Regions from separate parts of the Saccharobesus litoralis genome, predicted to be linked through region 1. Evidence: predicted binding sites of a transcription regulator. Region 1 holds the regulator's gene; each other region holds the start of a gene.

Region 1 (7,880 bases):
AAGTTACTAATTCGTTTAACTGGATCTGGGCTTAAGCCAAATACTTTAACATTAAGAGCATCTAGCTCGGTTTTACTGTCGCGCAAACCACAAGCTTGAACGGTGCACCCTGGCGTTGACGCTTTAGGATAGAAATAGACAACAACTTTATTCTTGCCAATATAATCAGCAAGATTGATGGTTTCATCGTTTTGATTTTTTAACGAGAACAAAGGCGCAACAGTGCCTGGTTGAATAGGATTCATGGTAACCTCTAAATAACTATAGTTCTATTTGACCTTCAATTTTCAGTTCATCTAACAAGGCCTGTAAGTCACTAGTGAATGCGTTGACGTCCCAATCTGATTTTGGTTTTCTGAATGTAATTTCAGTAACCGCTTGGCCGTCTTCGCCAGCATCTTCTGGTACGCCCTCACAGCGTAGATTGGCTAAGCTTAACCCTTGCGCTGCAAAAAATTGGGTGAATTTAGATAGAAGGCCTGTTTGGTCTTTGGTTTGATAAATTAACTTTCCACACTCTTGCTCTATTTGTTGTTTGCGGTGCCCACTGGTACGTTTAACAACACTCATAAGATCAATTCGAGCACATAAATTAATAAATGCACTTTCAAAGCGATTAATTTTTAAGTTAGAGCCTTCAACTAACATGACATAGGTAAATTCATTGCCCATGATTGCCATGCGACTGTATAAAATATTGAGGTCATTAGCAGCAGCTAATGAAGTAATTTCATTGACCATACCGCGACGGTTAGTGCCAATAGAGGTGACGACAAGTTGTTCAGACATGGGTGTTAAAGGTATCAAATTGCGTTTTTATATTAAGAGGGCGGCATTGTAACATAAAAATTATTAATTATGGCTTTGAATTCTTTGTTGATTCTTGTCTTTAATCATAATGGCAAGTACCATAGCGCGCTTGATTTAAAGAGGGTTTTTTACATGATTCGTGGAAGTATAGTTGCTTTAGTTACACCAATGACGTCAACAGGAGAAGTTGACTACTCGGCGTTAGAAGCCTTGGTGGAACATCATATTGCGGCTGGTACGCATGGCATAGTTGCTGTGGGTACAACAGGTGAGTCGGCTACGCTGCCTACTAATGAACATGTTGAAGTGGTTAAAGCGGTTGTTAAAACAGTCGCAGGGCGTGTAAAAGTCATTGCGGGTAATGGTGCTAATTCAACTGCAGAAGCCATTGAACTAACTAAAGCAATTGCCCCTTTGGGTGTTGACGCGTTTTTAAATGTGACACCTTATTATAATAAACCGTCACAAAAAGGTTTAATTGCCCATTTCGAAGCAATAGCAGATGCTAGCGACATACCACAAATTTTATATAATGTACCGGGTCGTACAGCAGTGGATATGTTGCCTGAAACCGTTGCGCATTTAGCAAAACACGACAAAATTATTGGTATAAAGGAAGCAACTGGTAGTATCCAGCGCTTAAAAGATATTCAAGCACTGGTTGACGGTGAATTTATTTTGTTGAGCGGTGACGATGAAACTGGCCTAGCGTTTTTAAAACAAGGCGGACATGGTGTGATTTCTGTAACCAATAATGTTGCTGCCAAACGCATGGCTGATATGTGTAATGCAGTGGCTGAAGGTGATGTTGAGACAGCAGAGCAAATTGATAGTGGATTGCGCGATGTGCACTCTGCGATGTTTGTTGAGTCTAACCCTGTACCGGTTAAATGGGCATTAAGCCGCATGGGATTAATTCCTGAATGTGTTTATCGTCTTCCTTTAGTTCAACCGGAACTAAATACGCAAAAAATAATCGAACAAGCATTATCAAAAGCAGAGCTTATATAATCTGGAGTTACTTTGAATAAAGTTATCGGCCTTTTTGCCGTTGCCACTATTATCGGTCTTTCCGCTTGTTCCACGGCTCCTCGTGTAGCAGAAGGCGATTTTGAATACACGAAAGTTAAGACTAATAAAGCACTACAAATTCCACAAGGTTTAGATAAACCTGAATTAGTCAACGATTACCCTTTACCTAAAACCGACGGCCTTGCCGGTACGGTGGGTAGCAAAGTTTCGGTATTTCCGCCTAGGCTACTAATGGCGTTAGCTGAGGGCAGCCGAGTTGACGAGGCTGATCCACACACCACAGTGTGGTTTGAACAAACTGAAGAAATCTCCCAGCTTGAAAAAAGCATTTGGTCGGCTCTGACTGGCTATTTTGACAAAATAGATGTTTCGCTACGCAAAGTAGATAAAGCCACAGGTTACGTTGAAACGGATTGGGTACCACATCAAATCGAAACAGGTTGGTGGTTATGGTCTGGTAAAATAACAGATGAAAGTCGTCGCTACTCTTTTACCGTGAATATGAAGCCACACGGTCGAACCGGTTCGGTCACTGTTAATTTATTAGAACGTCGTGCTGAAGGCTTTACGAGTAAAAAGTCATTACGCCAAGAGGACAATCGTGGCTTGGCAACCGATATGCTTAACAGCGTGATTGGTCATTATGATTATCAGTTCCGTTTAGCGGCTGAACAGCGTCGCACTCAATACGCACAAGGGGTTGAAGTCACTCAACGTACGTTACGTAATGGTGACGAGGTAATGGTTGTTAAAGCTAATTTCCCTCACACTTGGTTACGCGTGTTAGACGCAATGAACCAATTAGGCTTTGTTATTACAGACATCAATAAAATAGAGGGCCGTATTTATGGCCGTATTAATGAGCGTAGTGAAGGGTTTTGGAGCTCATTATTTGGTGATGAAAAGCAATCAGGCTTAGCGTTTGAATCAGGTGATTATGTTGTTGAATTATTACGCCGTGAAGATGAAACCGAGGTTTCGTTTAGCAATAATAATTTAGAGCCTGTTAGTAAAGATATTATTGACAAAGTTATCCCTGAGTTTGCCGCTATACTTGCAGAACCATTGGAATAATTTAATTAATGCGAGGCGTTAACACGCCTCGTTTGTGTTTATTTATTTGCTTGAAAATTTATCAAGTAAATGCTGATTTTTTTAAGGTAGATTGCAGTAGGCAGCCGTAGTGAAAACTTATACAATACGCGCCCAAACAAGTTACCCCAAGTTCAAATCTACTTTGCTATTCTATAGGAGAGCACATGTTAACTCGCAGCATGAATATCGCTGATTTCGATCCGGAATTATATCAATCAATTCAAGATGAAACTCGCCGTCAGGAAGAGCATATCGAATTGATTGCTTCTGAAAACTATTGTAGCCCACGCGTTTTAGAAGCACAGGGTTCACAATTAACAAACAAGTACGCAGAAGGTTATCCGGGTAAGCGTTACTATGGTGGCTGTGAGCATGTTGATGTAGCTGAAAGCTTAGCAATCGAGCGTGCCAAACAATTATTTGGTGCAACTTATGCAAACGTTCAGCCGCATTCTGGTTCGCAAGCTAACGCTGCTGTATTCCAAGCGTTACTTCAGCCGCACGATACTGTATTAGGTATGAGCTTGGCTCATGGTGGTCACTTAACTCACGGTGCGCATGTTAACTTTTCAGGTAAAACTTATAATGCAGTTCAGTATGGTTTAAACGAAGAAACTGGCGAGATTGATTACGAGCAAGTGGCTGCGTTAGCTAAAGAGCATAAGCCTGCTATGATTATCGCTGGTTTTTCAGCGTATTCAGGCATTGTTGACTGGGCTAAGTTCCGTGAAATTGCGGATGAAGTGGGTGCTTATTTAATGGTTGATATGGCGCACGTTGCTGGTCTTATCGCCGCTGGTGTTTACCCATCACCTATGCAATATGCTGATGTTGTAACTACAACTACTCATAAAACATTAGCCGGACCACGTGGTGGCTTAATTTTATCAGCTAAGTCTGATGAAACGATCGAGAAGAAATTAAACAGTGCGGTTTTCCCAGGTGGTCAAGGTGGTCCTTTATGTCATGTAATTGCCGCTAAAGCAGTTGCTTTTAAAGAAGCTTTGCAACCTGAGTTTAAAGCTTACCAAGAGCAAGTGGTGAAAAACTCAAAAGCTATGGTTGCTGTATTACAAGAGCGTGGCTATAAAGTTGTTTCTGGTAAAACAGATAATCACTTATTCTTAGTTGATTTAATCGACAAAGATATTACGGGTAAAGATGCTGACGCAGCACTTGGCAACGCTAACATTACTGTTAACAAAAACTCTGTACCTAATGATCCGCGTTCACCTTTCGTTACTTCTGGTTTACGTATCGGTACTCCTTCTATTACACGTCGTGGCTTTAAAGAAGCTGAAGCTAAAGAATTAGCTGGCTGGATCTGTGATGTTTTAGATGACATTGAAAACCAAGATGTTATTGAAACAGTAAAAGCTAAAGTATTAGACGTGTGTAGTCGTTTACCAGTTTATGCTTAATATTGCTTAGCTAGCTTTTTGAGTTAGTGATAAAGGTCGCATTTGCGGCCTTTTTTGATTTAAAAAACGATTGAGTAAGTCATGCATTGTCCGTTTTGTAACCAACAAGAAACCAAGGTCATAGATTCTCGCTTAGTGGCTGAAGGCCATCAAATTCGCCGTCGCCGTGCTTGTTTACAATGTAATGAGCGTTTTACAACGTTTGAAATGGCTGAATTAGTCATGCCGCGAGTGGTAAAAACGGATGACACGCATGAACCATTTAATGAAGACAAATTGCGCAGTGGTTTAATCAGGGCATTGGAAAAACGCCCAGTTAGCGTCGAGGAAACTGAGCAACTGATTAATCGGGTTAAATCTGAATTGCGAGCGACAGGCGAGCGACAGATTTCAAGCCAATTAATTGGTAATTTAGTCATGGAGCATTTACGTAAGCTGGATCAAGTGGCCTATGTTCGCTTTGCTTCTGTTTATCGCTCATTTGAAGATGTGGCTGAATTTGGCAAAACAATTGCGGGATTAAAAAGCTAACTATGTTGACTAAGGATGATTTTTATTGGATGGCTAAAGCCATTCAATTAGCCAAAAAAGGCTTGTATACCACGTCTCCCAATCCAAGAGTGGGTTGTGTCTTAGTCAAATCTGGGCAAGTGATAGGTGAGGGCTTTCATCTTAAAGCGGGTGAATTACATGCCGAGCGCAATGCAATAGCCGATGCAAATAATAAAGGCCATATCACTAAAGGTGCAACCGCTTATGTTACGTTGGAACCTTGCTCTCATCATGGTCGTACACCACCTTGTGCTGATGGTTTAATAGAAGCGGGAATACAAAGAGTGGTTGTCGGTATGGTTGATCCTAATCCGCAAGTCGATTCTAAAGGGGTCGCTAAATTACAAGCTGCTGGTATAGAAATCGACACTCTTTGTTTGGCACAAGACTGTGAGCAACTGAACCTTGGTTTTACTAAACGTATGCGAACCGGACTACCTTATGTCCGTCTTAAACTGGCTGCGAGTATTGATGGCCGAACGGCAATGGCAGATGGCGAAAGCAAATGGATCACAGGGCCGCAAGCGCGTGCTGATGTTCAGCATTATCGCGCACAAAGTTGTGCCATTATTTCAGGTTCGGGTACGGTCGAAGTGGATCAACCGGCATTAAATGTTCGAAAAAGTGAACTAACAAGTTACCCAACTGACGATGTCAGACAGCCTCTGCGGGTCATTATCGATAGTAAGAAAAAAGTAAGCGCGAGTAATCGATTCTTTTCACACAATAGCCCAACTTTGTTTGTGGGAATATCAGCTGAACGCCCCGAATTGCCAGACAATGTTACTTATCGTCAAGTCGCTAGCAAGCGCGTAAGAGGCGAAGATAAAGTGGATTTAACGGATGTACTGGCTTATTTAGCGACACAGGGAATTAATGACGTTTGGGTTGAAGCGGGAGCCCACATGGCAGGGGCATTTATTGAAGCCGATTTAGTCGATGAACTAATAATTTATCAAGCGCCGCTGCTGATGGGTGAACAGACGTTTGGCTTGGTTAATTTACCTGAGACCGATAGCTTAGCGCTCGCTCATCGGTGGTCGTATCAAAGCGTGACGCAAATTGGTGAAGATTTAAAACTTATTTTACATAAAAAAGGATAAAGCCTCTTATTATGTTTACTGGAATTATAGAAGCGGTTGGCCACATAATGGCGTTAAGTCCTGTGCAAAATGGCTATCAGGTTAAAGTGGCCGTCAATGGGTTAGATATGCAAGATGTGCGACTCGGTGATTCTATAGCTGTTAATGGCACCTGTTTAACCGTAACTCAGTTTGATGCGCAATCTTTTCAGGCTGATGTGTCCTCTGAAACGGTAAAGAGAACAAAATTTTCCTCTCTTTCGATAGGCTCAAAAGTCAATTTAGAGAAAGCGTGCACACCTAATACGCGTTTAGGTGGTCATATTGTGAGTGGCCATGTTGATGGTGTTGCCAACTTAAAGCAAATTCAAGACAATGGCAATGCGACAGAATATTGGCTAGAAGCGCCGGCAGATTTAGCTAAATATATTGCTGTAAAAGGTTCAATTACCGTTGATGGTATTAGTTTAACGGTTAATGAAGTATCTGGTAATCGGTTTAGGTTAACCATTATTCCTCATACGGCTGAGCAAACGACGATTGTTAAATGGCAGGTCGGCGATAAAGTGAATATTGAAGTTGACGTGATTGCGCGCTATTTAGAACGTTTAATGAATTATCAAACACCACAACAACAAGATCAAAATATGATGAACTTGTTAGCTAAATCAGGTTTTATCAAATAAGATCATATAAGCCTCGACTCTAAAATAATGCGAAAAAAAGCATCGACGCCAAAAGCGAGAAAAAAATGAAATTGAATACTGCTGCAGAATTAATCGAAGAGATCCGCCAAGGCCGAATGGTGGTGTTAATGGATGATGAAGATCGTGAAAATGAAGGCGATTTAATCATGGCGGCTGAGCATGTTACACCTGAAGCCATTAACTTTATGGCAACCTATGGCCGAGGCCTAATTTGTATGCCGTTAACCGCAGAGCGCTGCGAACAATTAAATTTACCTTTAATGGCTGATCGAAATAAAGCGGCATTCGCCACTAATTTTACGGTTTCAATAGAAGCTGCGGAAGGTGTTACCACTGGTATTTCAGCGGCTGACAGAGCCACCACGATATTAGCGGCGGTAGCGAAAGATGCACAACCAGAAGATATAGTGCAGCCTGGTCATATTTTCCCATTAATGGCGCAAGACGGTGGTGTATTAAATCGAGCCGGTCATACCGAAGCCGGTTGCGATTTAGCTAGATTAGCAGGGTGTGAACCCGCGGCTGTTATTGTTGAAATTTTAAAGGATGATGGCAGCATGGCACGTCGTCCAGATTTAGAAACATTCGCTCAACAACACAATTTAAAAATAGGTACAATAGCTGATTTAATTGAGCATAGAAATACCACCGAAACAACGATTGAAAAAATTGCTGAGTGTAAATTACCCACAGCATACGGTGAGTTTGATTTAGTTACATTTAAAGATACAATTGATGATCAAATTCATTTTGCCTTAAAAAATGTAGATATTGATCCTGATAAACCGACTTTAGTTCGGGTTCATTTAATTAATACGTTTAACGACTTGTTACGCTCTACAAGGGATAACAAAAGTCATTGGTCACTTAATCAAGCAATGAAGAAAATTGCCGATGAAGGTGGTGTGGTATTGTTACTTGGTAAAAATGAAACCGCTAACGAGTTGATCAACATAGTTGAACGATTCGCAGCTGAAGACGCGGGTAAAAAAGTTAAAGTTAAACCTGGCTTTGGTACATCACGTACCGTGGGTGTTGGTTCACAAATATTGGCCGAGCTCAATGTTGGTAAAATGCGCTTATTGAGCGCCCCGAAACGTTATCACGCCCTTTCTGGTTTCGGTTTAGAAGTCGTAGAATATGTAACAGAATAAAGTCAAAATTTATTCGTAACGAGGGCG
Region 2 (7,880 bases), 1.5 Mb from region 1:
TTACCTAATAAATCTTTGCGAACAATGACAATCGCCAAGCCACTTGGCCCAATATTTTTCTGAGCTCCGGCATAGATCAAGCCAAAATCATTAACATTGATCTGGCGTGATAGAATACAGGATGACATATCCGCAACCAGCGGGGCGTCTACCTGTGGCACGTAATCAAACTCGACACCTTCGACCGTTTCATTTGGACAATAGTGTAAATAAGCTGCATTATCAGATAACTGCCACTCAGACTGCGGGGCAATACCACGATTATTACCTTGATATGTAATATCGGTAACAACCTTAGCTTGACCATATTTCTGACATTCTTTAACAGCGCCACGAGACCAAGAGCCTGTGACAACGTGATCAGCTACACCGCCTTGTGGCATTAAGTTCATCGGGATCGAGAAGAATTGTCCGCGACCTCCAGCATGCATAAATAACACGGCATAATCGTCAGAGATAGACAACAATTCACGTAAGTCTTGCTCAGCTTCTTTAGCCATAGCAATATACTCAGGGCTGCGATGACTGACTTCCATGACAGAACAACCTAGGCCCTGCCAATCTAAAAATTCTTGCTGTGCCTGCTGCATAACCTCTCGAGGTAACATAGCAGGACCAGCACAAAAATTAAAAATACTGTTATCCATTAATCTTCTGCCGGATCTTGTTGTTCAGAGGACGCCGCATCTGTGGATGGGTTATCTGTTGTTGCTTCCGCTTCATTTGTCACTTCAGCATCTTCTGCAACTAAATCTTCATCTGTTTCAAGCTCTTCGATTTTCTCTAAACCGACAACTCGCTCATCTTCTGCAGTACGGATCAGTCTTACACCTTGAGTATTACGGCCAACAATGGATACTTCATTAACGCGCGTACGTACCAAAGTACCCTTATCACTGATCAACATAATTTCGTTGTTATCTGACACTTGAACAGCGCCGACAACCGAACCATTACGTTCACTAACCTTAATGGATACAACACCCATGGTTGCACGACTTTTCGCTGGATAATCTTCTAGCGGCGTACGCTTACCAAAACCATTTTCTGTTACCGTTAAGATTTCGCCATCTGAATGAGGAATAATCAAGGAAACTATTTGCTGACCTTCATCCAGTTTCATACCTCGAACACCGGTCGCGGTACGTCCCATTGAGCGAACTTGGCTTTCGTTAAAGCGAACAACCTTACCCGCATCGGAGAACAACATAATGTCGCTATCACCATGCGTAATATCAACCCCAATTAGCTTATCACCATCATTTAGGTTAAGAGCGATAATGCCGTTGGCACGCGGACGCGAATATTCAGTTAACGCGGTCTTCTTGATAGTACCGTTAGCCGTTGCCATCACAATATATTTGTCAGCATCGTATTCACGAACCGGTAAGATCGCTGAAATACGCTCATCGTCTTGTAAAGGCAATAAATTGATTATTGGCTTACCACGAGCCTGACGAGAAGCTAATGGTAATTGGTATACTTTCAACCAGTACAACTGACCACGAGTCGAGAAACAAAGGATCGTATCGTGGGTGTTGGCAACCAGTAGTTTTTCAATGAAATCTTCTTCTTTCATCTTGGTTGCCGCTTTACCTTTACCACCACGACGCTGCGCTTCATATTCAGTTAATGGCTGATATTTAGCATAACCCTCATGTGAAAGGGTAACCACAACATCTTCTTCGGCAATCAAGTCTTCTAAACTAATATCGTGAGAAGAGGCTGAAATTTCAGTACGACGCTCGTCACCAAACTCTTCTTTAATGGCAATTAACTCATCACGAATAACTTCCATCAACCGCACAGCGCTGGCCAAAATATGTAATAACTCAGCTATTTCGTCTAATAACGCTTTATATTCGTCAAGAATTTTTTCGTGTTCTAAGCCTGTCAGCTTATGCAAACGCAATTCAAGAATAGCTTGCGCTTGTTGCTCGGTAAGGTAGTACTTACCATCACGAATACCGTATTCAGGTTCTAACCACTCAGGGCGAGCCGCATCAGTACCAGCACGCTCAAGCATGCCTGATACATCACCTAAATCCCAAGCTTTTGAAATTAAGCCTTGTTTGGCTTCAGAAGGGCTAGGAGATGCTTTAATTAATTCGATAATAGGATCGATATTGGCTAGCGCTATGGCTAAACCTTCAAGAATATGAGCGCGTTCGCGAGCTTTGCGTAATTCAAATATAGTACGGCGAGTAACAACTTCACGTCTATGATTGATAAATGCATGTATCATGTCGCGCAGGTTGAATAATTTTGGCTGACCATTGTCCAATGCCACCATATTCATACCAAACACCACTTGCATTTGGGTTAATGAGTAAAGCTTATTTAGCAGAACTTCACCAGATTCACCGCGCTTAACTTCGATAACAATACGCATACCATCTTTATCAGACTCATCGCGTAATGCACCTACGCCTTCGATACGTTTTTCTTTAACTAATTCAGCAATTTTTTCAATTAAACGCGCTTTGTTAACTTGATATGGGATCTCAGTAACGATGATGGTTTCTTTACCATTATCAGCTAACTCCACTTCAGCTCGAGCACGTAAATAAATTTTACCGCGCCCCGTACGATACGCTTCCTCTATTCCTTTACGTCCGCTGATAATCGCAGCCGTTGGAAAATCAGGACCAGGAATGTAGTCAATTAATTGCTCAATCGTAATATCTGGATTTTCTATCATGGCTAAACAGCCATTAACCACTTCATTTAAATTATGAGGTGGAATGTTGGTCGCCATACCAACTGCAATACCCGATGAACCATTAACTAATAGATTAGGTACTCGCGTCGGTAAAACTTCAGGAATTTTTTCGCTGTCGTCATAGTTAGGCACAAAATCAACAGTTTGTTTTTCCAAGTCCGCTAACAATGAATGCGCGATTTTAGCCATACGCACTTCGGTATAACGCATTGCAGCAGCAGAATCACCATCTACTGAACCAAAGTTACCTTGGCCATCAACCAGCATATAACGCAAAGAAAATGGCTGAGCCATACGCACAATAGTGTCATACACTGCACTATCACCGTGTGGATGGTATTTACCTATGACATCACCGACAACACGTGCCGACTTTTTATAAGGTTTGTTCCAGTCATTTTTCAGCTCATTCATAGCAAACAATACGCGACGATGAACAGGCTTAAGGCCGTCACGAACATCCGGTAATGCACGTCCAACAATTACACTCATAGCATAATCGAGATAAGACGTTTTCAGTTCGTCTTCAATATTGACAGGAAGTATTTCTTTGGCCAAATCACTCATAAACCAGACAAATCCCTAAATAGTTGTTTTACTTGATTTTTCTTGTATAACGCTTGGTCACTTACCAAAGCGTAAAAATTAGCGCGCAGATTCTACCACACTTGTGCCAGCTTACCATGTAAAATATTTGTAAATCGACGCGATAAATCATCCATCCACACATCTATTCACAAGAACAGTGCCGTTATCGCATAGATATAGTCTTCTCGCTCAGGTCTTATGGTTCATTGTCTGCGCTTACTCTCGACTTTGGCTCCTGCGTCGTCCTACTACCTAAATCCCTTTAGGCAACCCCAATCACATAATAGAGCATATGCTCATGGGGATTCAAAGCTTGACGGCTTTGCTTACATGGATGTAAGTACTTAGCGTGAGCAGGATGCGGAAGCTGCCCCTAAAACCTGATCGCTTTGACTATAACTATCGACGATAAGATTGCGGCAACAAACATTCTCCGTATAATGCGACTTAACGTAACACTTCAAAAATGGCTCGCAAATTAAGGTCATTAACCAGCAACCATGGTCGATATGGAAGTAAAACAATCAACTACAACCCCAGCCAACGTGGATCATCAAGAAGTCGCGAAATTCGATGAAATTGCGCATAACTGGTGGGATAAAGAGCAAGAATTTGCCCCTTTGCACAATATTAATCCCTGCCGAGTCAACTTTATTCAACACTACACTAATGGCATCTTTGGCCGTACTGTTTTAGATATTGGCTGTGGTGGTGGGATATTAACAACAGAGCTTGCTAAACAAGGCGCTAAAGTCACAGGTATTGATGCGGCTAGCCAAGCGATCGGCGTCGCAAAACTGCAAGCCAAAGCCGAACAACTCAACATAGATTACTTCAATACCTATGCTGAGCCATTTGCTGAGCAAAATTCGAATAAATTTGACGTTGTGACTTGTATGGAAATGCTGGAACACGTACCTGAGCCAGAGTCAGTCATACGATCTGCCTGTCAAATGCTCAAGCCAGGCGGTGATTTATTTTGTTCAACACTCAATAAAACGATACGCTCATTTTTATTAGGTATAGTGGCAGCAGAACATATTTTAAATTTGGTCCCTAAAGGGACTCACGAACATAGCAAATTTATACGCCCTGCTGATTTAATTGCCATGATCGAGCGTCAAGGTCTAAAAGTCAGAGTCGTTAAGGGATTACATTACAACCCGCTCACCAAAGATGCATCACTCAACGACGATTTAGCTGTCAACTACATTCTTCATGCCACGAAGCCAGTATAACTATGAATATAATCACTAAACCTCAGGCCGTATTATTCGATTTAGACGGTACTTTACTCGATACCGCTCGTGACTTAGGCAATGCGTTAAATGCCGTGTTAAGAGAATTAAATTACCCAGAAAAATCCTATGATGAATACCGTGACTCTGCTTCCCATGGTTCTTATGGCATGTTGCGTATAGGTTTAGGTGAAGATTACGACAAATTGATTTCAACAGAACTTAGGCAAAAATTCTTAGATTACTATGAATCTGCAATTAACCAAGCCACTATTGCATTTGACGGTGTCAAACAAACCTTGTTAGCCCTTGACGAGCAAAATATTCCATGGGGTATCGTTACCAACAAACCCGGTTACTTGACTGATCAACTTGCAATTCAGTTTCCCTTGTTTAAAAACTGCCAAGCTATTGTTTCTGGCGATACTTTACCCGAGCGAAAACCTCACCCCGCACCTTTATTGTTGGCAGCCGAACAAATGCAAGTGGATCCAAGTCAATGTTGGTATATAGGCGATGCGTTACGAGATATTGAAGCTGGGAATAATGCCAATATGCTGACTTTTGTCGCAGAGTGGGGTTACACCAAGGACACATTACCGACAAATTGCTGGCAAGCCGATTATCATTTAGACAGCCCGTTTGAATTGGCAAAGACCATAAAGAATCTAAGGTAAATGCCCGCAGGTCAGGTGGTATATGGACTCGCATTTTTCAAGCCAAAAGCTTATTCCGATTCACCATAATTAAATGCTAAATTCGATAATAAAAAATTTAGCTAAAACAAAAAAATATTTTTTATTTGCAAAGCGATTTCATTCAGCATTTTACGAGATAAAAAGTAAGTAGGTACTTACATAAAAAAAGGCCACTTATATACGCTCAAAATGCGAGCAGAGCAGCACTTGCTAAATCACCAAAACCTCATTATCTTGTGGTCTTCCAAACCGATTAACCCTATATCTTGTGTATGACAGTTTGACGAGAGGCAAAAATATTTGATCTCAGTCGTCTCACAAGATGTATCTAATAATAAAGAAATCAAAACACTAAATTTAGGCGCGATTATGAGTGAGCAACTGTTCGTTAAAAAAAGGAATGGATTAAAAGAGTCATTAGACTTAGAAAAAATCCATCGTGTTATTACCTGGGCTGCAAAGGACTTAGACAATGTTTCTGTTTCTCAAGTCGAAATGAAATCGCAGATCCAATTTTTTGACGACATTGACACTTCAACTATTCATGAAACGCTAATCAAATCTGCCGCCGACTTGATTTCAGAAGAGACGCCTAATTATCAATATTTGGCTGCTCGATTAGCAATATTTCACCTACGAAAAAGAGCCTTTGGTCAATTCGAGCCACCTCATTTATATGATCATGTGCAAGCGTTAACCGAATCTGAACGCTATGACAAACATATTCTTGAAGACTACAGCAAAGAAGAGATTGAAGAATTAAATGACTACATGGATCATAACCGTGATCTTAATTTCTCTTATGCTGCGGTTAAGCAGTTAGAAGGGAAATACCTGGTACAAAACCGCGTATCTGGTGAAATTTTCGAAAGCCCTCAGTTTTTATACATCTTAGTATCTGCTTGTTTATTCAGTAAATACCCAGCAGATACTCGTATGGATTACGTAAAACGTTTTTACGACGCTATCTCAACTTTCAAAATTTCATTACCAACACCTATTATGGCTGGCGTTCGTACACCAACACGTCAATTCAGTTCATGTGTATTGATTGAATGTGGTGATAGCTTAGATTCTATTAATGCGACAGCTAGCTCAATCGTTAAATATGTTAGCCAGCGGGCTGGTATTGGAGTTAACGCTGGACGTATTCGTGCCGAAGGTAGTGTTATCCGCGGTGGTGAAGCCTATCACACAGGTTGTATTCCTTTTTACAAGTATTTCCAAACTGCGGTTAAAAGCTGCTCACAAGGTGGTGTTCGCGGTGGTGCTGCCACCTTGTTTTACCCAATTTGGCACTTAGAAGTCGAAGCCTTATTAGTACTTAAAAATAACCGTGGCGTTGAAGAAAACCGAGTTCGTCATTTAGATTACGGTGTGCAATTCAATAAATTAATGTATCAACGCTTAATTAAAAGTGAATACATTACTCTATTCAGCCCATCTGATGTGCCTGGTTTATATGATGCTTTCTTCGCTGATCAAAACAAATTTGAAGAGCTATACGTTAAGTACGAGCAAGACGAAAGCATTCGCAAGCGCCGCGTAAAAGCGACTGACTTATTTGGTATGTTTGCTCAAGAACGTGCATCTACTGGCCGTATTTATTTACAAAATGTCGACCACTGTAATACACACAGTCCATTTGACCCTGCCGTGGCACCGGTTCGTCAAAGCAACCTGTGTTTAGAAATTGCCTTACCAACTAAACCACTTGAGCAAGTTGACGATCCTAATGGTGAAATTGCACTTTGTACTTTATCGGCATTTAACCTAGGTGCAATTGAAGACTTATCTGAATTAGAAGAGTTAAGTAATTTAGTCGTAAGAGCTTTAGATAGCCTACTCAGTTATCAAGATTACCCTATTCCTGCGGCACAAAATTCGAGCCTAAGCCGTCGTACTTTAGGTGTTGGGGTTATTAACTTTGCTTATTATTTAGCTAAGCATGGTGTACGTTATTCCGACGGGTCAGCCAATGGCTTAACTCACAAAACGTTTGAGGCAATCCAATACTACCTATTGAAAGCATCAAACGAGTTAGCACAAGAGTTTGGCGCTTGTCCTAAGTTTAATGAAACCACGTACTCAAAAGGTATCCTGCCGATTGATACCTATAAAAAAGACTTAGATTCAGTCTGTTCGGAGCCATTGCATTTAGATTGGGAAGCTCTACGCGAGTCCATTACCACCCATGGTCTTCGCAACTCAACCTTATCAGCACTAATGCCTTCTGAGACATCTTCACAGATCTCAAATGCAACCAATGGTATCGAACCTCCTCGTGGCTTTATTAGTGTTAAAGCCAGTAAAGACGGTATTCTTAAGCAGGTTGTTCCTGAATTTGAGCGTTTACGTTTTAACTATGAATTGTTATGGAACATCCCTAACAACAAAGGCTATTTAACCCTAGTTGGTATTATGCAGAAGTTTATCGACCAAACTATTTCTGCCAATACCAATTATGATCCAGCTCGCTTTGAGAACAGTAAAGTACCAATGAAGCAATTGCTTGCTGATCTGTTGCTAGCTTATAAGCTAGGTGTTAAGACACTTTATTATCATAATACCCGTGATGGAGCCGAAGACTCGCAAAAAGATCTTAAAGAAGATGATTGCGCAGGCGGCGCTTGT
Region 3 (7,880 bases), 1.3 Mb from region 1:
GGGTTAAAAACGGTGAAGCTGATCCTGATAAAATGCAGCGATATTTACGTGAAATTAAACAACGCAATGGCGCAATTACCAGTTTTTTTGTTTCAGATAAAACCCTAAATTACTACCACCCTAACGGCATATTACGTCGTGTTTCAGCTAATGATCCGCAAGATCATTGGTACTTTGCGGTTCGACAAAGTCAGCAAGATTACATTGTAAATATCGACATAGATACCCGAGATTTACAATCACTCACTGTGTTTATTAATTATAAAGTGTTAGATACCCATGGTGAGTATTTGGGCGCCATTGGCATTGGTTTGTCTGTCCATTCAGTCAAGCAATTACTCGACAGTCATAACCCGCATCAGCAGTTTTTTATCTTTTTTACCGATAAGCAAGGCAAGGCTATGCTGCAAGGCGAAAGCCCTCGACCGATTTTATCATTAACGGATATTAAAGGTTTGTCACAGCCTCAAGCGCAAACTTTGCTTGGTGCGCCAAACAGCACAGCAAGTTTTCAACAAGGCACACGCACCACGCATGTTAACAGTCGCTTTATTCAAGAACTGGGTTGGTATTTGATGATAAGTCATACTGAACAACCCTGGGATAATCGAATTGTGCGGCCGTTAATGGTTAATTTATTTATTGGTTTGTGTATCTCTGTGTTGGTGATTATGGTGGTGTTTTATACGTTAAGACGCTATCAGAGTGAGTTAGAGCGAACCGCGATAACCGATAAATTAACCAATGTGGCTAATCGTCATGGCTTCGACATGATCATTCAGCAAAGCAAAAAACAACTGCGAGACAAGCAGCCCTGTTCCATTATCTTATTTGATTTAGATAACTTTAAACAAATAAACGATACTTATACGCATATGGCGGGGGACTTAGTTATCCTTGATGCCGTTGACGTAGTGCGTAGTGTTTTTGGCTCAACAGAAAGTTTGATCCGCTGGGGCGGTGAGGAGTTTTTGTTAGTATTACCTGGACATGATGCACGCAAAGCTCAGCAATTAGCAGAACGATTGCGCTATAAAATGGCTGAACGCATCAGCTATTTTGAAACTCAACCTATTCAATTTACCGCGAGTTTTGGCGTTGCACAGTGGCAAACTCAAGAGTCAGTTAATCAATTGCTATACCGAGTTGATAAAGCCTTGTATCAAGCAAAGCAATTGGGTAAAGATCAAGTGCAAGTAGCGGGTTATTAAGCTGGAGCCAGTGTAACGATTTCAGCTCTTGTTAAATAAAACCTTTGTGGGCTCTTTTATCCAAACCGAGCCTGCAAACAACTCTTTTTTTGTGGGCGAGCATTTATGCTTGTTGAGCCTGCAAACAACCCTTTTTTTGTGGGTTAGCATTTATGCTTGTTGAGCCTGCAAACAACCTTTTTTTGTGGGTTAGCATTTATGCTTGCAGAGCCTGCAAACAACTCTTCTTTGTGGGTGAACATTTATGCTTGTTGAGCCTGAAAACCCAACCCTGAGCAGAAATTTTCCTAAGGGGAAATTTGACAAACTAAATATGTGCATATATTTTGTATATACAAAGTATATCTAATTAGTTGTTGGGTTGTATGAAAAAGGAGCGTAAAAAAGCGAGCAAAAAGGACAGTCAGTTGATCATTCGCATAAATGGCGACGAGCGAGATGAATTTGTCTCCTTGTGTGAAGAACTCGACACCAGTGCAGCTCGTGAGATCCGCCGTTTTATACGTGATTTTATCAAGCAACATAACAATGAATAGATAATCGAATTAACGGGTGATATACACCGTTAATAGTGCATCCTGTTGTGATGTCTGTTAATTAATCAAAAAAGGTCTAAAACCATGGCTAATAAAGTAAAAGCACTTAAGAAAGAAATTAAAGCACGTAAAGCGAAAGTAGCTAAGCAGCAAGCTAAAATCAAAAAGCTGAAAAAGGCAGTTAAAAAAGCGAAATAATTGTCGTTTATTGCAAACGAAGTTAACTTTCTTATGCCTTTAAACCCCGCCCTAAGCGGGGTTTTGTGATCATGGGGCTAACCTTTCAATAGACCATGCATGGTCAGATTGTCGACGATACACTAGCCTATCATGTAAACGATCGTTCCCTCCTTGCCAAAACTCAAAACGAATAGGGGTAACACAATAGCCGCCCCAATGAGCGGGTAGTGGGATCTTACCGTCTTTAAATTTTTGCTTCATTTGTTCATATTGTTGTATTAAAACCTCACGTGATTGGAGCACTCGGCTCTGTTCAGAAGCCCATGCACTGAGTTGGCTATTGCGTGGTCGAGTTAAAAAATAGTGTAACACTTGTGTTGTGCTTAACCGATTGGCGACACCCTGAACTCGTACTTGGCGATCTTGTTGAAGCCAAGCAAAATGTAAACAAACTTGGTTATTTACGCTGATATCTTTGGCTTTACTACTGGCGAGATTGGTATAAAACACCAAGCCTTTTTGATCTATGCCTTTTAGTAATACAGTACGTGAGCTTGGCATGCCTTGCTCATCGACTGTTGATAAAGTCATAGCGGATGCATCGACTATTTGTGCTGCTTGCGCTTGATCTAACCAACTCAATAGTTGAGGTAATGGATCTTTATTAGCTTGCTCAAGATCTAAATTAGCATACCTATATTCGCGGCGTTGGTTTGCTAAATCCATAGGATCACCTTAGGTGTCATTTATTGATAGCGCGCAGTATAAAAACCTCAATGACAATGTTAATTGATATAGATTAACTGGCGCTACAAAAGCCTATTTAGCCTGTCTTTAAACTGAGTGCATACCCGCAATATTGTGCCAATAACCATTGGTTTGTTGTTTACTTAATGGCTGCTTAACCGGCGAGGCTTCTTGTGCGATAAAGTTTTGCAGAATATCGAACGTGTTTTCCGCTTGCGGGCTGATGCGAATAATATCGATTAAATCATCAACATCTACCAAATCATTAATTAAGTTGCTGCATTTTCCGGCTTGAGTTTGAATACCGTTAAGTACAAACAATTGCTGGCCATCTTGGCTATAAGTCGGTCGCCCTTGCGGATAGTTAATACAGCACAATTCACAATCATCTTTGGCGCGGTTTTCTGATCTGGCGGTGAAACAGCGGGCTGAGAATGCTAATGGCAAATGACCATAGGCAAACAATTCCACTTCAAAATCTTGATTATGATAAAGCTCGGCATACTCATTTAGCAAAGTGGTGATCCAGTCGCGACTCAGCTCAGCAGGGATCACCCAACGCATCATGCCTGAACTACGCAGCTGTTTGAGGCTACGCGCATTATAAATATTAATCGGCTGACCACAGACAAAAGGCACACCGTTTTCACTCAACAGTTGCACAGCACTAATATCATTGGCTTCAACTAAAAACTCACCATTATCGCAATAACGTTTTAATACATTAACTTCAGACGGCGCTTCTAATAATGTCATGGTGGATAGCACTACTTGTTTACCTACCGCCGCTAGCTGTTGGGCGACATCAAGCCAATCTTTGTATTTAAGTTCACGACGTTTGCTACAAACACTTTCGCCTAAATAAATAATGTCAGCCGGGCTTTGCGCGGCTTGTTGATAAAAGTCTTCGATTGTTGTTTTTGGCCAATAATATTGAATGGCGCCAAGGGAATATTGCATAGGTTTTTCTCCATCTAATTATTGCCAATTTCTGTGATAAGCGCCCAGCGTGGTTTGGCTGCCTTCCGATAACTGGGCTAACTTGGTATTCCAGCTTTGCTCGACTTCAAAATCACTCGGGTTTTGCAAACAGGCGTCTATCGCTTGGCGCCATACTTGGGTGACTTGGGCAACATAAGCTGGGCTGCGTTGTCGCCCTTCGATTTTGACTGCGCTAATGCCGGTGTTAATTAGCTCCGGCAATAATTGCAAGGTGTTAAGACTGGTTGGTTCTTCAAGCGCATGGTAGGTATGGCTGCCAACATCGAACCTGCCTTTGCATAGGGTGGGGTAGCCAGCGTTTTCATCCGGCGCATAACGGTCGATCATCACGTCGTTAAGAAGAGATTCTAAATATCGCCCGTCTTCTTGCCATCTTACATATTTGGCGGGGGAACATGCACCAGCTGTATTGGGGCTTTCGCCAGTCATATAGCTAGATAAATAACAGCGTCCTTCTGCCATAATACACAAGCTGCCATAAGCAAAGACTTCAAGCTCCACCTTGGTTGTGCGCGCCAGCTGTTTTACTTGATGTATCGACAATACGCGCGGCAATACCGCGCGCTTAATACCAAAGTTATTTTGATAAAACTGAATACCTTGTGCTGTGGTTGCCGACGCTTGCACCGATAAGTGCAACTCGATATCAGGATAGCGATTGGCTGCATAATCTAACACACCTATGTCAGCTAGTATCAGCACATTGGCGCCGATATCGACGGCATGATCAACCGCGTATTGCCAGCGCTTAAACTGGCCTGGGTGAGCAAAAGTGTTAATGGCAATATGTAACAGTTTATTTTGCTGTTGGATTAATTGGGCGGCTTGGCCGATGGTTTTATTGTCAAAATTTAAGCCGGAAAAATGTCTGGCGTTGGTGTCGTCTTTTAAGCCGATATAGATAGCATCAGCACCCTGCTTTAAGGCTGATTTTACCGCTGGCAGGCTACCAGCGGGGCTCAATAATTGCATAATTGATCCACATCATGATGAAGGAATGAATCGCAGTATAAAAGCCTAGAAGCAGGGTTTCGTTGATTTAGATTAAAGGTGCGGGCTATTAGCTTCTTATACTGATTTACAAATTTTTAACCCATAAGACTCACATGACCCAATTATTTTCTCAGTTAAACCGTCTAGCACCCGCTAATGTTGTAGTACCTAAACTCCTCGCTTTTAGTCAGCAAATATTGCCACAACGTTTAATGGATAGCGTGTTGGCTGAGATGTTTAACCAAGTCTTTGCTGAACCATTAAACAATGGAGAGTTAAATTTTTTGCAAGGCAAATGGCTAGGCTTAAAAATGCTCGATATTCCATTGCATGTGCAGATCTCTGTTACACCATCAGCCAATAAGCGAAAAGATCAGAAAGCCAAGATCACCTGTCGGCGACCAGGTACGGCTAATGCTAGAGACAGTAAAGAGGCTGACGTCACCATTAGTGGTCAACATAAAGCCTTTGTCTTAATGGCAGCGCAACAGTGTGATCCCGATACCTTATTTTTTCGACGCCAATTGCAGATCACGGGTGATACAGATTTTGGCTTGGCTTTGAAAAACTTCTTAGATGCGTTTGATCGCGATGTGTTAGCCAAACCATTAAATCAATTTATCGACTTTTATGCTGAGCTGCATGTGTCGCAAGGGGTAAGTCATGTTTAATTACTTAACACCACAAGTGGTATTGCAAGAAGTGCCAGGTGAAGTGTCGTTATTGTTCACTATCACCGGCTGCGCACTAAAGTGCGAAGGTTGCCATAGCCCAGAGATCCACGACCCCAATTATGGTCAACCATTAACAGAAGCAGATTACATTAAATGGTTAGATAAGTACCAAGCCTTGATCAGTTGTGTGGTGTTTTTTGGCGGTGAGTGGCAAAGTGATCAACTCATTATTTGCTTGAGTATTGCTAAAAAGCGTGGGCTTAAGACGTGTTTGTATACAGGTAAAGATAAGTTGAGCAAACCTATATTGGCTCAATTAGATTATGTTAAATATGGACGGTGGCAGCCCAAATTGGGAGGCCTAGACAAAGCCACCACTAACCAAAGGTTTGTTAACGTACACACGGGAGAGCTGCTCAATGCCAAGTTTCAAACACACTAGGCAGTAAACACAATTTCTTTGATTTAAACCAACAAAAATAGGCTTGTAAAGTATTTATAAAAACGGCTTGATTTGCGTCAATTGAGATCTCTTCTCAACTGGAATTAATACTATATGTGGTGCTTAATACTGCTCCAAGACACAAGATATAGTGTCACCGGTTGCTCGACGAATTACTTAATTGCAGATAGGAACAAGAATAAAATGCAGCACTTATCCGATAGCCTAGTTCAACATAAAGTCCAATTTATAGATAACTATATTCATGCCAGTAACGCCGCCGATGGCTCGAAATATGATGCCAATGCCAACGTCAGTTGTAAGAACTTAGCGACGTTAGAAAATGAGTTAAACAAGGACATTAATATAGCGGTTAATCGCCAGTTATTAACCGCAAAAATTCGCGAACTTTTCGGTGACGAGCTAGCCCAGCAGTACTTGGCGGACTTAGATTCTCATCTGTTATATTGCCATGATGAAAGTTCATTAAAACCGTATTGCGTAAGCCTAACCTTGTATCCTTTGTTATTAGATGGCCTAGTTAAACTTGGTGGTGAATCTAAAGCGCCTCAACATCTGGAATCATTTTGTGGGGCTTTTATCAATCTAGTGTTTGCGGTTAGCGCCCAGTTTGCTGGTGCAGTCGCGACGGTTGAGTTTTTGTGCTACTTCGATTATTTCGCCCGCAAAGACTATGGTGACGATTACTTAACAACCCATAAAACTACCATTGAAGCGCATTTACAGCATGTGGTGTATAGCTTAAATCAACCAGCGGCGGCACGCGGTTATCAATCTGTATTTTGGAATATCAGTATTTTCTCGCGAGAGTTTGGTCAAGCCATGTTCGAGAACTTTGTGTTTCCTGAGGCCGCGACATCTGATGATCCACAGTTACATCAACCAAACTGGGATAGCATAGATCGCTTACAGTGCTTCTTTATGAACTGGTTTAACGAAGAACGCAATAAAGCATTATTGACCTATCCTGTAGTCACTGCGGCTATGCTTACTAATGATGGTGAGCCGTCTGATCTCGATTTCGCCAATTTCTGCGCTCAACAAAACGCTAACGGCAATAGCTTCTTTGTGTATATGTCGGATAACCCAGATTCATTAGCTTCCTGCTGCCGCTTACGTAATGAAATTAATGACAATACCTTCTCTTATACCTTGGGTGCTGGTGGAGTCGCGACGGGTTCGATTAATGTCATGACCCTAAATATTAATCGTTTAGTGCAAGAGGGCGGAGACTTACAAAAACAAGTCGACAATATTCATAAGTACCAAGTGGCTTATCGCAAAATTTTAGAAGACTATCAAGACAATGGCTTAATGCCAGTATATGACGCAGGTTTTATTCATCTCGATAAGCAGTTTTTGACCATAGGCATCAACGGCATGGTCGAAGCGGCAGAGTCGCAAGGGCTAAGAGCCGGTAACAATCCAGACTATGTTGAGTTTGTTACCAACCAACTTAAAGTGATCTTTGATGCCAACCGCGCAGCGAGTAAAGAATGGGGCTATAAGTTTAATACCGAGTTTGTACCGGCCGAAAACCTTGGAGTCAAAAACGCTAAATGGGATCGACAACAAGGTTTAGAAGTAACCCGCGATTGCTATAACTCGTACTTTTATGCGGTCGAAGATAACGACGTAAACCTACTCGATAAGTTTATTTTGCATGGTAAAGCGTTAAATCAATTTTTAGATGGCGGCTCGGCGCTACACTTAAATTTGGAAGAATATCCAGATCAAGAACAATACCTAAAGTTGTATAGAATTGCTGCGAAAACCGGCTGCAACTATTGGACAACCAACGTCAAGATCACCTTATGTAATGACTGTGGCTATATTGATAAACATACCCGTCATAGCTGCCAGCAATGCGGCTCAACCAAGATAGACTGGGCGACGCGTATTATTGGCTACTTGAAAAAAGTATCCAGCTTTAGCTCACCACGCCAAACCGAACACGGCTTACGTCATTATCATAAACAACCGAGAAAAGTGGCTTAGGTAAAGAGCATTTTTTCAGTAGGAAGGTAATAAAGACCTTCACCCTGAGCGTAGTTCGTCGAGCTCACCATAAACC

The links. Region 1 encodes NrdR, which represses ribonucleotide reductase genes. Its sites were predicted from a motif close to AAACACNANATNTNGTGTTT; they were not measured.
Region 2: nrdA (class 1a ribonucleoside-diphosphate reductase subunit alpha) is a predicted target of NrdR. The motif match lies at 5,501-5,520, and genes of this name have one in related genera.
Region 3: nrdD (anaerobic ribonucleoside-triphosphate reductase) is a predicted target of NrdR. The motif match lies at 5,923-5,942, and genes of this name have one in related genera.

What each region holds. Positions count from the first base shown of each region.
Region 1 is NZ_CP026604.1:69,854-77,733, forward strand. It holds gene bcp (thioredoxin-dependent thiol peroxidase) at 1-245, opposite strand, end outside; gene C2869_RS00275 (glycine cleavage system protein R) at 262-789, opposite strand; gene dapA (4-hydroxy-tetrahydrodipicolinate synthase) at 943-1,821, shown strand; gene bamC (outer membrane protein assembly factor BamC) at 1,834-2,916, shown strand; gene glyA (serine hydroxymethyltransferase) at 3,102-4,358, shown strand; gene nrdR (transcriptional regulator NrdR) at 4,440-4,889, shown strand; gene ribD (bifunctional diaminohydroxyphosphoribosylaminopyrimidine deaminase/5-amino-6-(5-phosphoribosylamino)uracil reductase RibD) at 4,892-6,013, shown strand; gene C2869_RS00305 (riboflavin synthase) at 6,025-6,678, shown strand; gene ribBA (bifunctional 3,4-dihydroxy-2-butanone-4-phosphate synthase/GTP cyclohydrolase II) at 6,744-7,853, shown strand.
Region 2 is NZ_CP026604.1:1,594,803-1,602,682, reverse strand. It holds gene serC (3-phosphoserine/phosphohydroxythreonine transaminase) at 1-647, opposite strand, end outside; gene gyrA (DNA topoisomerase (ATP-hydrolyzing) subunit A) at 647-3,289, opposite strand; gene ubiG (bifunctional 2-polyprenyl-6-hydroxyphenol methylase/3-demethylubiquinol 3-O-methyltransferase UbiG) at 3,820-4,548, shown strand; gene C2869_RS05600 (HAD family hydrolase) at 4,551-5,225, shown strand; gene nrdA (class 1a ribonucleoside-diphosphate reductase subunit alpha) at 5,616-7,880, shown strand, end outside.
Region 3 is NZ_CP026604.1:1,337,976-1,345,855, reverse strand. It holds gene C2869_RS04705 (sensor domain-containing diguanylate cyclase) at 1-1,211, shown strand, start outside; gene C2869_RS22565 (hypothetical protein) at 1,577-1,747, shown strand; gene pdxH (pyridoxamine 5'-phosphate oxidase) at 2,015-2,653, opposite strand; gene C2869_RS04695 (U32 family peptidase) at 2,762-3,634, opposite strand; gene ubiU (ubiquinone anaerobic biosynthesis protein UbiU) at 3,653-4,648, opposite strand; gene ubiT (ubiquinone anaerobic biosynthesis accessory factor UbiT) at 4,783-5,340, shown strand; gene nrdG (anaerobic ribonucleoside-triphosphate reductase activating protein) at 5,333-5,785, shown strand; gene nrdD (anaerobic ribonucleoside-triphosphate reductase) at 5,990-7,804, shown strand.